Regions from separate parts of the Janthinobacterium sp. EB271-G4-7A genome, predicted to be linked through region 1. Evidence: riboswitches for the same ligand, from Rfam matches in the RefSeq annotation. Region 1 holds a riboswitch; the other holds the start of a gene.
The links. Region 1 has a riboswitch for thiamine pyrophosphate ahead of thiC (phosphomethylpyrimidine synthase ThiC). Riboswitches for the same ligand answer to the same signal wherever they lie in the genome.

Region 1 (4,543 bases):
TTTGTCGCAGGAAGCCATGTCGCTGCTCGACGTGCTGCAGGATTGCCAGGCCATGATCGCGCCGCAGGCGGAAAAGCGCGGCATCCGCATGCATTTCCCCCGCTGCGGCCAGGCTTTCTACGTGCATGCGGACCGCACGCGCGTGAAACAGGTGATGATCAACCTGCTGTCGAACGCCATCAAGTACAACCAGGGCGGCGGCGCCGTCACCGTCGAATGCAGCCGGCACGGCGAGAAGGTGCGCGTGAGCGTGCGCGACAGCGGTGCCGGCCTCGATGCGCAGCAAGTGGCGCAGCTGTTCCAGCCTTTCAACCGCCTGGGGCAGGAAAACAGCACGGAAGAGGGCACGGGCATCGGCCTCGTCGTCACCAAGCAGCTGGTCGAATTGATGGGCGGCACCATCGGCGTCGACAGCACGGTGGGCGTGGGCACCACGTTCTGGTTCGAGCTGGCCGCCAGCCGCGCGCCGGCACTGGCGCTGGACGATGGCGACGCGCTGCCGCAGGTGCAGGAGCCGCAGGAAAGCCTGCGCACCCTGCTGTACGTGGAAGACAATCCCGCCAACCTGGCGCTGGTGGAGCAATTGATCGCCCGCCGCAGCGATTTGAAGTTGCTCACGGCCATCGATGCGCACCTGGGCATTGACCTGGCGCGCACGTATCAGCCGGACGTGATCTTGATGGATATCAACCTGCCGGGCATCAGCGGCTTTGGCGCGCTGCATATCCTGCACAACGACCCGCTCACCAGCCACATTCCCGTGATGGCGCTGTCGGCCAACGCCGTGCCGCGCGACATCGAGAAAGGCCTGCAAGCGGGCTTCTTCCGCTACCTGACCAAACCGATCAAGGTGGTCGAATTCATGGATGCGCTCGACGTGGCCCTGCACCACGCGGCCGCGCTCGGCCTGGCCGACGACACTCACGTAATACGCTAATTCAGCACTTATTTTTAGGAATACCGCCATGCTTCAAGCCACCGAGATCCTGAACGCCAGCATCCTCATCGTCGATGACCAGGAGGCCAACGTCATGCTGCTCGAGCAGGTGTTGCGCAACGCCGGCTATACGCGCATCACCTCCACCATGGACCCGCAAGCCGTGCGCGCGCTGCACCAGCAGCACCGCTACGACCTGATCCTGCTCGACTTGCAGATGCCGGAAATGGATGGCTTCGAAGTGATGGAAGGCTTGCGCGACATCGAGGCGGGCAGCTATCTGCCCGTGCTGGTGATCACGGCCCAGCCCGGCCACAAGCTGCGCGCGCTGCAGGCGGGCGCCAAGGATTTCGTCAGCAAGCCCTTCGACCTGGTGGAAGTAAAGACGCGCATCCACAACATGCTGGAAGTGCGCTTGCTGTACCAGAAGCTGGCCGAATACAACAAGTCGCTGGAACTGAAGGTGGAAGAGCGCACGGCGGAGTTGCGCGAAAGCGAAGCGCGCTTCCAGCGCTTTACGGAACTGTCGTCCGACTGGTACTGGGAGCAGGATGCGCAGGGCAATCTGACGCGCTTTTCCGGCCCCGTGGCTGAAATGCTGGGCATCGGCAGCGAAGAAGAGCCGCAGCGCTGGAACGCCGCCGAGCGCGCGCTGCTCGACGCAAAAATTGCCGCGCGCGAACCGTTCCTCGATTTTATCTACAGCCGCGCCAACCTCGACGGCAGCATGCAGTATCTGCAGGTCAGCGGCGAGCCGATGTTCGACAATGGCAGCCGCTTCATCGGCTACCGCGGCATCGGCCTCGATGTCACGCAGCGGCATCGGAGTGCCTGATTTATACTTGGTGCCATCGATACTGACCAGGAAAAATCATGACTGACAAATCTCCTTCCTACTGGTTCCCCGCCAAGACCTATGGCTGGGGCTGGGGTTTGCCCATCACCTGGCAAGGCTGGCTGGTGTTCCTGGCCGCGCTGGCGCTGTTCGCCTGCGGCGCCTTCCTGTTCCCGCCGCAAGAATCGCTGGCGCTGTACATCATCTATGAAGCGGCCATCGTCGCCGTGCTCATTTTCATCTGCCAGCTGAAGGGCGAACCGACCGCCTGGCGCTGGGGCAAGAAGAAATAGATGTGATGGCATCTGCTGCATTGCAGCAGATGCGCAAACACGACACCTGCAAGAAATCATCTGGCCGCGCGGCGTGAACCGCGTATAATTGGCTCGCTGCCGCAAGGCGGCAAACGCTAGGGGTCCTGCCTTTCGCTGTGAAAACACAGTGCAAGCGCGGGTGAGAAATACCCTCCGAACCTGATCTGGATAATGCCAGCGAAGGGAAGCTTTAGGATGAACGCACCCCGCTTTTCCGCGTGCGCGCAGCCGAACCTCCTTAGCTGGCTCCAGGCTTAAAAATAGTCTAGCCAAGGAGCCAAAATGAACGCCAACCCGAAATTCCTCTCCGCCACCGCCACGGTCGACGAAGCCGCCATCGCGCCGCTGCCCAATTCGCGCAAGATCTACGTCGAAGGCAGCCGCCCCGACATCCGCGTGCCCATGCGCGAGATCAGCCAGTCCGACACGGAAGCGTCGTTCGGCGGCGAAAAGAATCCGCCGATCTACGTGTACGACACGTCCGGCCCGTACACGGACCCGGACGTGCAGATCGATATCCGCTCGGGCCTGGACACGCCGCGCCTGCCATGGATCATGGAGCGCGCCGACACGGAAGAATTGCCCGGTCCCACTTCCGACTACGGCATCGCCCGCCTGGCGGACCCGAAACTGGCCGAGCTGCGTTTCAACCTGCACCGCAAGCCGCGCCGCGCCATTGCCGGCAAGAACGTGACGCAAATGCATTACGCGCGCCAAGGCATCATCACGCCGGAAATGGAATTCGTTGCCATCCGCGAAAACATGCGCCGCCAGGAATATTTGCGCGAACTCAAGGCTTCCGGCCCCATGGGCGAGCGCCTGGCCGACCTGATGGGCCGCCAGCACCCGGGCCAGTCCTTCGGCGCCAGCATCCCGGCGGAAATCACGCCGGAATTCGTGCGCGAGGAAATCGCCCGCGGCCGCGCCATCATTCCCGCCAACATCAACCACCCGGAAGTGGAACCGATGATTATCGGCCGCAATTTCCTGGTGAAGATCAATGCGAATATCGGCAATTCCGCCGTCACCTCGTCGATTGGCGAGGAAGTGGAAAAAATGACCTGGGCCATCCGCTGGGGTGGCGACAATGTGATGGACCTGTCCACAGGTAAACATATCCACGAGACGCGCGAATGGATCGTGCGCAACAGCCCCGTGCCCATCGGCACCGTGCCCATCTACCAGGCGCTGGAAAAGGTCAATGGCAAGGCCGAAGATTTGACGTGGGAAATTTTCCGCGACACCCTGATCGAGCAGGCCGAGCAGGGCGTCGACTACTTCACCATCCATGCGGGCGTGCTGCTGCGCTATGTGCCGATGACGGCCAAGCGCCTGACGGGCATCGTCTCGCGCGGCGGCTCCATCATGGCGAAATGGTGCCTGGCGCACCACCAGGAATCGTTCCTGTACACGCATTTCGAAGAAATCTGCGAAATCATGAAGGCCTACGACGTGTCGTTCTCGCTGGGCGACGGCTTGCGCCCCGGCTCCATCTACGACGCCAACGACGAAGCGCAGCTGGGCGAGCTGAAGACCCTGGGCGAGCTGACGCAAGTTGCCTGGAAGCACGACGTACAGGTGATGATCGAGGGGCCGGGCCACGTGCCCATGCAATTGATCAAGGAAAACATGGACTTGCAGCTGGAACAGTGCGGCGAAGCGCCGTTCTATACCCTGGGGCCGCTGACGACGGATATCGCGCCCGGCTATGACCACATCACCTCGGGCATCGGCGCGGCCATGATCGGCTGGTATGGCACGGCCATGCTGTGCTACGTGACGCCGAAGGAACACCTGGGCCTGCCCAACAAGGCGGACGTCAAGGACGGCATCATCACGTATAAAATCGCGGCGCATGCGGCCGACCTGGCCAAGGGCCATCCGGGCGCGCAAATCCGCGACAACGCGCTGTCGAAAGCCCGCTTCGAATTCCGCTGGGACGACCAGTTCAACATCGGCCTGGACCCGGACAAGGCGCGCGAATTCCACGATGAAACCCTGCCCAAGGATTCGGCCAAGGTGGCGCATTTCTGCTCCATGTGCGGCCCCCATTTCTGTTCGATGAAGATTACGCAGGAAGTGCGCGAATACGCGGCCGGCATGGGCATCGCGGAAGACAAGGCGCTCAAGCAGGGCATGGAAATCAAGGCCATCGAATTCATCAAGAACGGCGCCGAGCTGTACCGCAAGGTCTGAAGGAGAGCGTGATGCCTGCATTGATATCCATCACGCTCAACGGCGCGCCGCACCAGGTGCCGCCGGGGCAAACCCTGGATCAATTGATCGCCGCCCTGTCGCTGGAAAACCAGGCGCTGGCGCTGGCCGTCAACCGCAACGTCGTGCCGCGCAAGGCGTGGCCAGGGCAGGTCTTGCAGACGCAAGATCAAGTGGAGATAGTACGCGCCATCGGCGGCGGCTAAGTTGAGAATAGACAAGGAAGAACACATGAACACCGCA
Region 2 (4,543 bases), on a different contig from region 1:
GGCACAGTCTACGCGAAACGATGCAAAAGTGGCGCATGGTACGCCACAGCAACAAACCAATAGTTACAATATTTTCTCGTCATAGTGATACTGGGCAACAATCGGTCCCGCCTTGAACAGCGCTTCCTTCATGGCCGTATCCAGGCGCGCATCGCGGCGGCGCATCCATTCGAGCAGCATGGATATTTCGCGCCGGCTGGTGTCGCCCGCATGCGCCAGCACGCGGCGCAGTTCCGGGTCCGTGCACGCCTCGAAACGCTGGCTGTTCAAGTCCAGCGCCTGCAGCGCGGCGATGGCAGCGCCGATGGCGCGGTGCATATCGAGCGCGGTGGCCGGCAAGCCGGATTCTTCCAGTGGGACGTTGGTCATGCGCATTCCTTTTCGCGTGGTGGTGACATCGGCTGCATTCTCCACCGCGCGGGCGAAAAGCTCAAGCGTCCACGACACGTTTCCACCCGTTCGGCCATAATCATGGCTCAGCAACAGCCTAAACCCCAGCGGCAGGAGCCCCATGTTCAATTTCGACTTTTACAATCCGACGCAAATCCTCTTCGGCCAGGGCCAGATCGCCGCCATCACGGCGCTGATCCCGCCGCATGCCAGAGTGCTCATGACGTATGGCGGCGGCAGCATCAAGCAGAACGGCGTCTACGATGAAGTCAAGGCGGCGCTGGCCGGCCATACCTTGCTGGAATTTGCCGGCATCGAACCCAATCCCAGCTATGAAACCCTGATGCAGGCCGTGGCCATGGTGAAAAGCGAGCGCATCGATTTCCTGCTGGCCGTCGGCGGCGGTTCCGTGGTCGATGGCACCAAATTCATCGCCGCGGCCGCCCTGCATGAAGGCGAGGCGTGGGACATCCTGGCCAAAGGCGGCAAGATCGTCGAGGCCGCCCTTCCCTTCGGCACGGTATTGACGTTACCGGCCACGGGTTCCGAAATGAATGGCTCGGCCGTGATCACGCGCAAGGCCACGCAGGAAAAGCGCTCGTTCATGAGCCGCAAGGTGTATCCGAAATTCTCCGTACTGGACCCCTCGAAAACATTCACCTTGCCGCTGCGCCAGGTGGGCAATGGCGTCGTCGATGCGTTTGCGCATGTCATGGAACAGTATTTGACCTACCCCGTGAACGCGTCGGTGCAAGACCGCTTCGCCGAAGGCATTTTATTGACCCTGATCGAGGAAGGCCCGAAAGCCCTGTCGCACCCGGACGACTACGACGTGCGCGCCAACGTGATGTGGAGCGCCACCCTGGCCTTGAACGGCCTGATCGGCGTGGGCGTGCCGCAGGACTGGTCCACGCACGCCATCGGCCATGAATTGACGGCCTTGTACGAGCTCGACCATGCCCAGACCCTGGCCATCATCCTGCCCAGCATGCTGCGCGTGCGCAAGCAGGCCAAGCGCGCCAAACTGCTGCAATACGCGGCCCGCGTGTGGGGACTCGACGGCGGCGACGAGGATGGCCGCATCGAGGCCGCCATCGCGCGCACGGAATTCTTCTTCCGCCACATGGGCGTCAAGACGCGCCTGGCCGACTACGGCCTGAACCACGCCAGCGTGGATGCCGTCGTGTCCGCCCTGGAAGCGCACGGCATGACGGCGCTGGGCGAGCAGCGCGAAGTGACGCCCGCCGTCAGCCGCAAGGTGCTGGAACTGAGTCTGTAGCGCAGTTTGCAAATTCCAGCCACACTGTTGTAAAACGGTCAGCCAGGGGGACAGCTGGCCGTGGTTCATGCTAAGCTGTCATTTCGCTAGGGGTCCTGGAGTCGTTATCCGGGTGAGAGATACCCTTCGTACCTGATCTGGATAATGCCAGCGAAGGAAAGCGCAAAGTACCTCCCTCCTTTGATAGCTCCTGCGTTGGCGCCAGCCGAACAAGCAGCCTGCCGTGCTCTTTACAGAGACGGCTTGAACCACGAGCAATCTATGTCCACACCGAATTTATCCGTTTCTGTACTGACCCTGGCCATCCTGCACGCGTTTGCCGCGCCTGCCTTTGCTGCGAACGACACCGCCGAAGCCGCCGATCCGCAGGCCCAAAACATGGCCGAAGTCGTCGTCACGGCAAGCAAGGCGCCGGCCGCCAAGCGTGCCTCCGTGGGCGGCTTTGCCGACGCGCCGCTGCTGCAGACACCGGCGTCCGTCACCGTCATTTCGCAAAAAGACATGCAGGACTTGCAGATCCGCAATCTCAGCGATGCCGTCAAGCTCGACGCCAGCATCAACGAATCGTACAACGCCGTCGGCTACGCGGAACAGTTCACCATCCGCGGCTTCAAGCTCGACACGAACTCCAGCTACCGCAAGGATGGCGTGGCCATTCCTGGCGACACGCAAATTCCGCTGGAAAACAAGGAACGCATCGAAGTCTTAAAAGGCCTGGCCGGCTTGCAGGCAGGCGTGGCCGCGCCTGGCGGCGTGATCGACTTCATCGTCAAGCGCCCCACCGCCGCACCGCTGCGCACCGTCACCGTGGAAGCGCGCGAACGGGGCACCGTGTATGGCGCCGTCGACCTGGGCGGACGCCTGGAAGACACGCGCTTCGGTTACCGCGTCAACGTGGCGGCCGAGCGCCTGCGTTCCTACATCAAGGGTGCGGACGGCAACCGTCGGTTCATTTCCGGCGCCTTCGACTGGCAGATTTCCCCGCAAGCGCTGCTGCAGCTCGACGCCGACTACCAGGACAAGGCGCAGGTCACGGCGCCCGGCTTCCAGCTGCTGAGCAACGGCAGCCTGCCGGCCAACGTCAGCGCCGACGCCATGCTCAACAAGCAACCGTGGACGCATCCGGTGGAAACCGTCACCAGCAACCTCGGCCTGCGCTTCCAGTACGCCTTCAATGACGACTGGCACGCCACCCTGTCCGCCAACCAGCACTCGTTCAAGCGCGACGACTACACGGCGTATCCGTATGGCTGCAGCCCGGAAGGCTGGGCGCCCGTCTTCTGCAGCGATGGCGATTTCTCCGTATGGGACTTCCGCAGCCTGGGCGAGACGAAAAAGCCGCTGAGCGCGCAAGCCATGATCCAGGGCAAGTTCGCCACCGGCAGCCTGCGCCACGAATTCACTGCCGGCGTGTCGTACTTCAACCGCAAGGACCGGGCCGGCAAGTACGTGTACGACGAAGTGGGCATCAGCAACATTTATCGACCCGTCATCGTCGCGCCATCCGACGGCGTCACGGGCCCCGTGCGCCTGGTACGCAACGACAAGGAAAAATCCGTCTTCGTGCAGGACATCGTCAGCCTGGCGCCCAACTGGAAGCTGCATGGCGGCCTGCGCCACATCAATGTGGATGGCTACCAGTATGTGCTGAAGGCCGACAAGGAAATCCGCGCCAAGCACGACTTCCTGTTGCCGAACGTGGCGCTGGTGTACAACCCGCAAGACAATATCGCCGTGTATGCATCGTATTCGCAAGGCATGGAGCACGGCGGCACGGCCGACCGCTACGCGGAAAACGCCAATGTGGAACTGACGCCGAGCCGCTCGAAGCAGATCGAATTGGGCGTGAAGGCGGACCTGACGCAGGACTTCATGGTGGCCGCCACCCTGTTCCAGATCCGCAAGGGCCTGGAATTCAACCAGTACCTCGACAGCAGCATGAGCACCTACAACTTCGTGCGCGCGGGCCAGGCCCAGCACCGTGGCCTGGAATTGTCGGCCCAGGGCAAGGCATCGGCCAACCTGAACCTGGGCGCGTCCGTCACGGCCCTGAACAGCCAGCAATCAGGCACGGGCAGTGCGGACTACGATGGCAAGCGCGTGCCCAACGTGCCGGCCTTCAAGGCGGCCGTGCACGCGGACTACGCCGTGCAGCAGGTGGCAGGCTTGAGCGTGAATGGCAGCTGGGAATATGCGGGCAAAAAGGCGTTTGAAAACAACAACACCACCTTCGTGCCGTCGTACAGCGTGTTCAACCTGGGTGCCGCCTGGGCCACGCGCCTGGCCGGCACGCCAGCCGTGCTGCGCGCCACCGTCAACAACGTGACGGACAAGTTCTACTGGCGCGATGTGACTCCGGAAGCAGGCGGCTACCTGTTCCCGGGTGCAAGCCGCACCTTGAAGGTGTCGGCGCAATTCGACTTTTAATTAAGTTGACGTAAAGGCAGGCGCCGCATCGAGCGCCTGCTGCAGCAAGGGCGCCGCCTGTTCCAGGCGCGCCTCCAGGCTGTCGTGCAGCACGTGGTAGGCGATGCCGCGCGCATCGAGCTCGTCGAGCAGATAGCGGTAGATCAGCTGGCGCACGGCTTCCGACTCGCGCTGCAAGCCATCGGCCACCCACGGGCTGTCGGGCGCCGTCACCAACGTCAGGTCGTACTGCGTGGCATCGGCCAGCGCCGCCAGCGGCGCATCGGCGCCATTGAAATAATGGCGGCTGTAGACCACCGTCATCAACGGCGTCGTATCGCAAAACAGGAAATGGCGCGCCTGCGCGGTGGCGGCCGCTTCGCGTTCGACTTGCATTCGCGCAATGCCAAACTGGTCGGCCGCGACGGGCACCCTGCCCTGCTTCTCGACAAATTCGCGCAAGTATTC

Region 2: another riboswitch for thiamine pyrophosphate. It lies ahead of IGS58_RS07475 (TonB-dependent siderophore receptor); the one in region 1 lies ahead of thiC (phosphomethylpyrimidine synthase ThiC).

Annotation. Positions count from the first base shown of each region.
Region 1 covers NZ_JACYMI010000006.1:109,871-114,413, forward strand. Annotated here, with positions in the region: gene IGS58_RS26780 (hybrid sensor histidine kinase/response regulator) at 1-937, shown strand, start outside; gene IGS58_RS26785 (response regulator) at 966-1,772, shown strand; gene IGS58_RS26790 (hypothetical protein) at 1,811-2,065, shown strand; TPP riboswitch at 2,174-2,289, shown strand; gene thiC (phosphomethylpyrimidine synthase ThiC) at 2,369-4,282, shown strand; gene thiS (sulfur carrier protein ThiS) at 4,303-4,506, shown strand; gene IGS58_RS26805 (thiazole synthase) at 4,532-4,543, shown strand, end outside.
Region 2 covers NZ_JACYMI010000001.1:1,645,921-1,650,463, reverse strand. Annotated here, with positions in the region: gene IGS58_RS07485 (ferritin family protein) at 64-369, opposite strand; gene IGS58_RS07480 (iron-containing alcohol dehydrogenase) at 512-1,669, shown strand; TPP riboswitch at 1,748-1,845, shown strand; gene IGS58_RS07475 (TonB-dependent siderophore receptor) at 1,931-4,096, shown strand; gene IGS58_RS07470 (AAA family ATPase) at 4,097-4,543, opposite strand, start outside.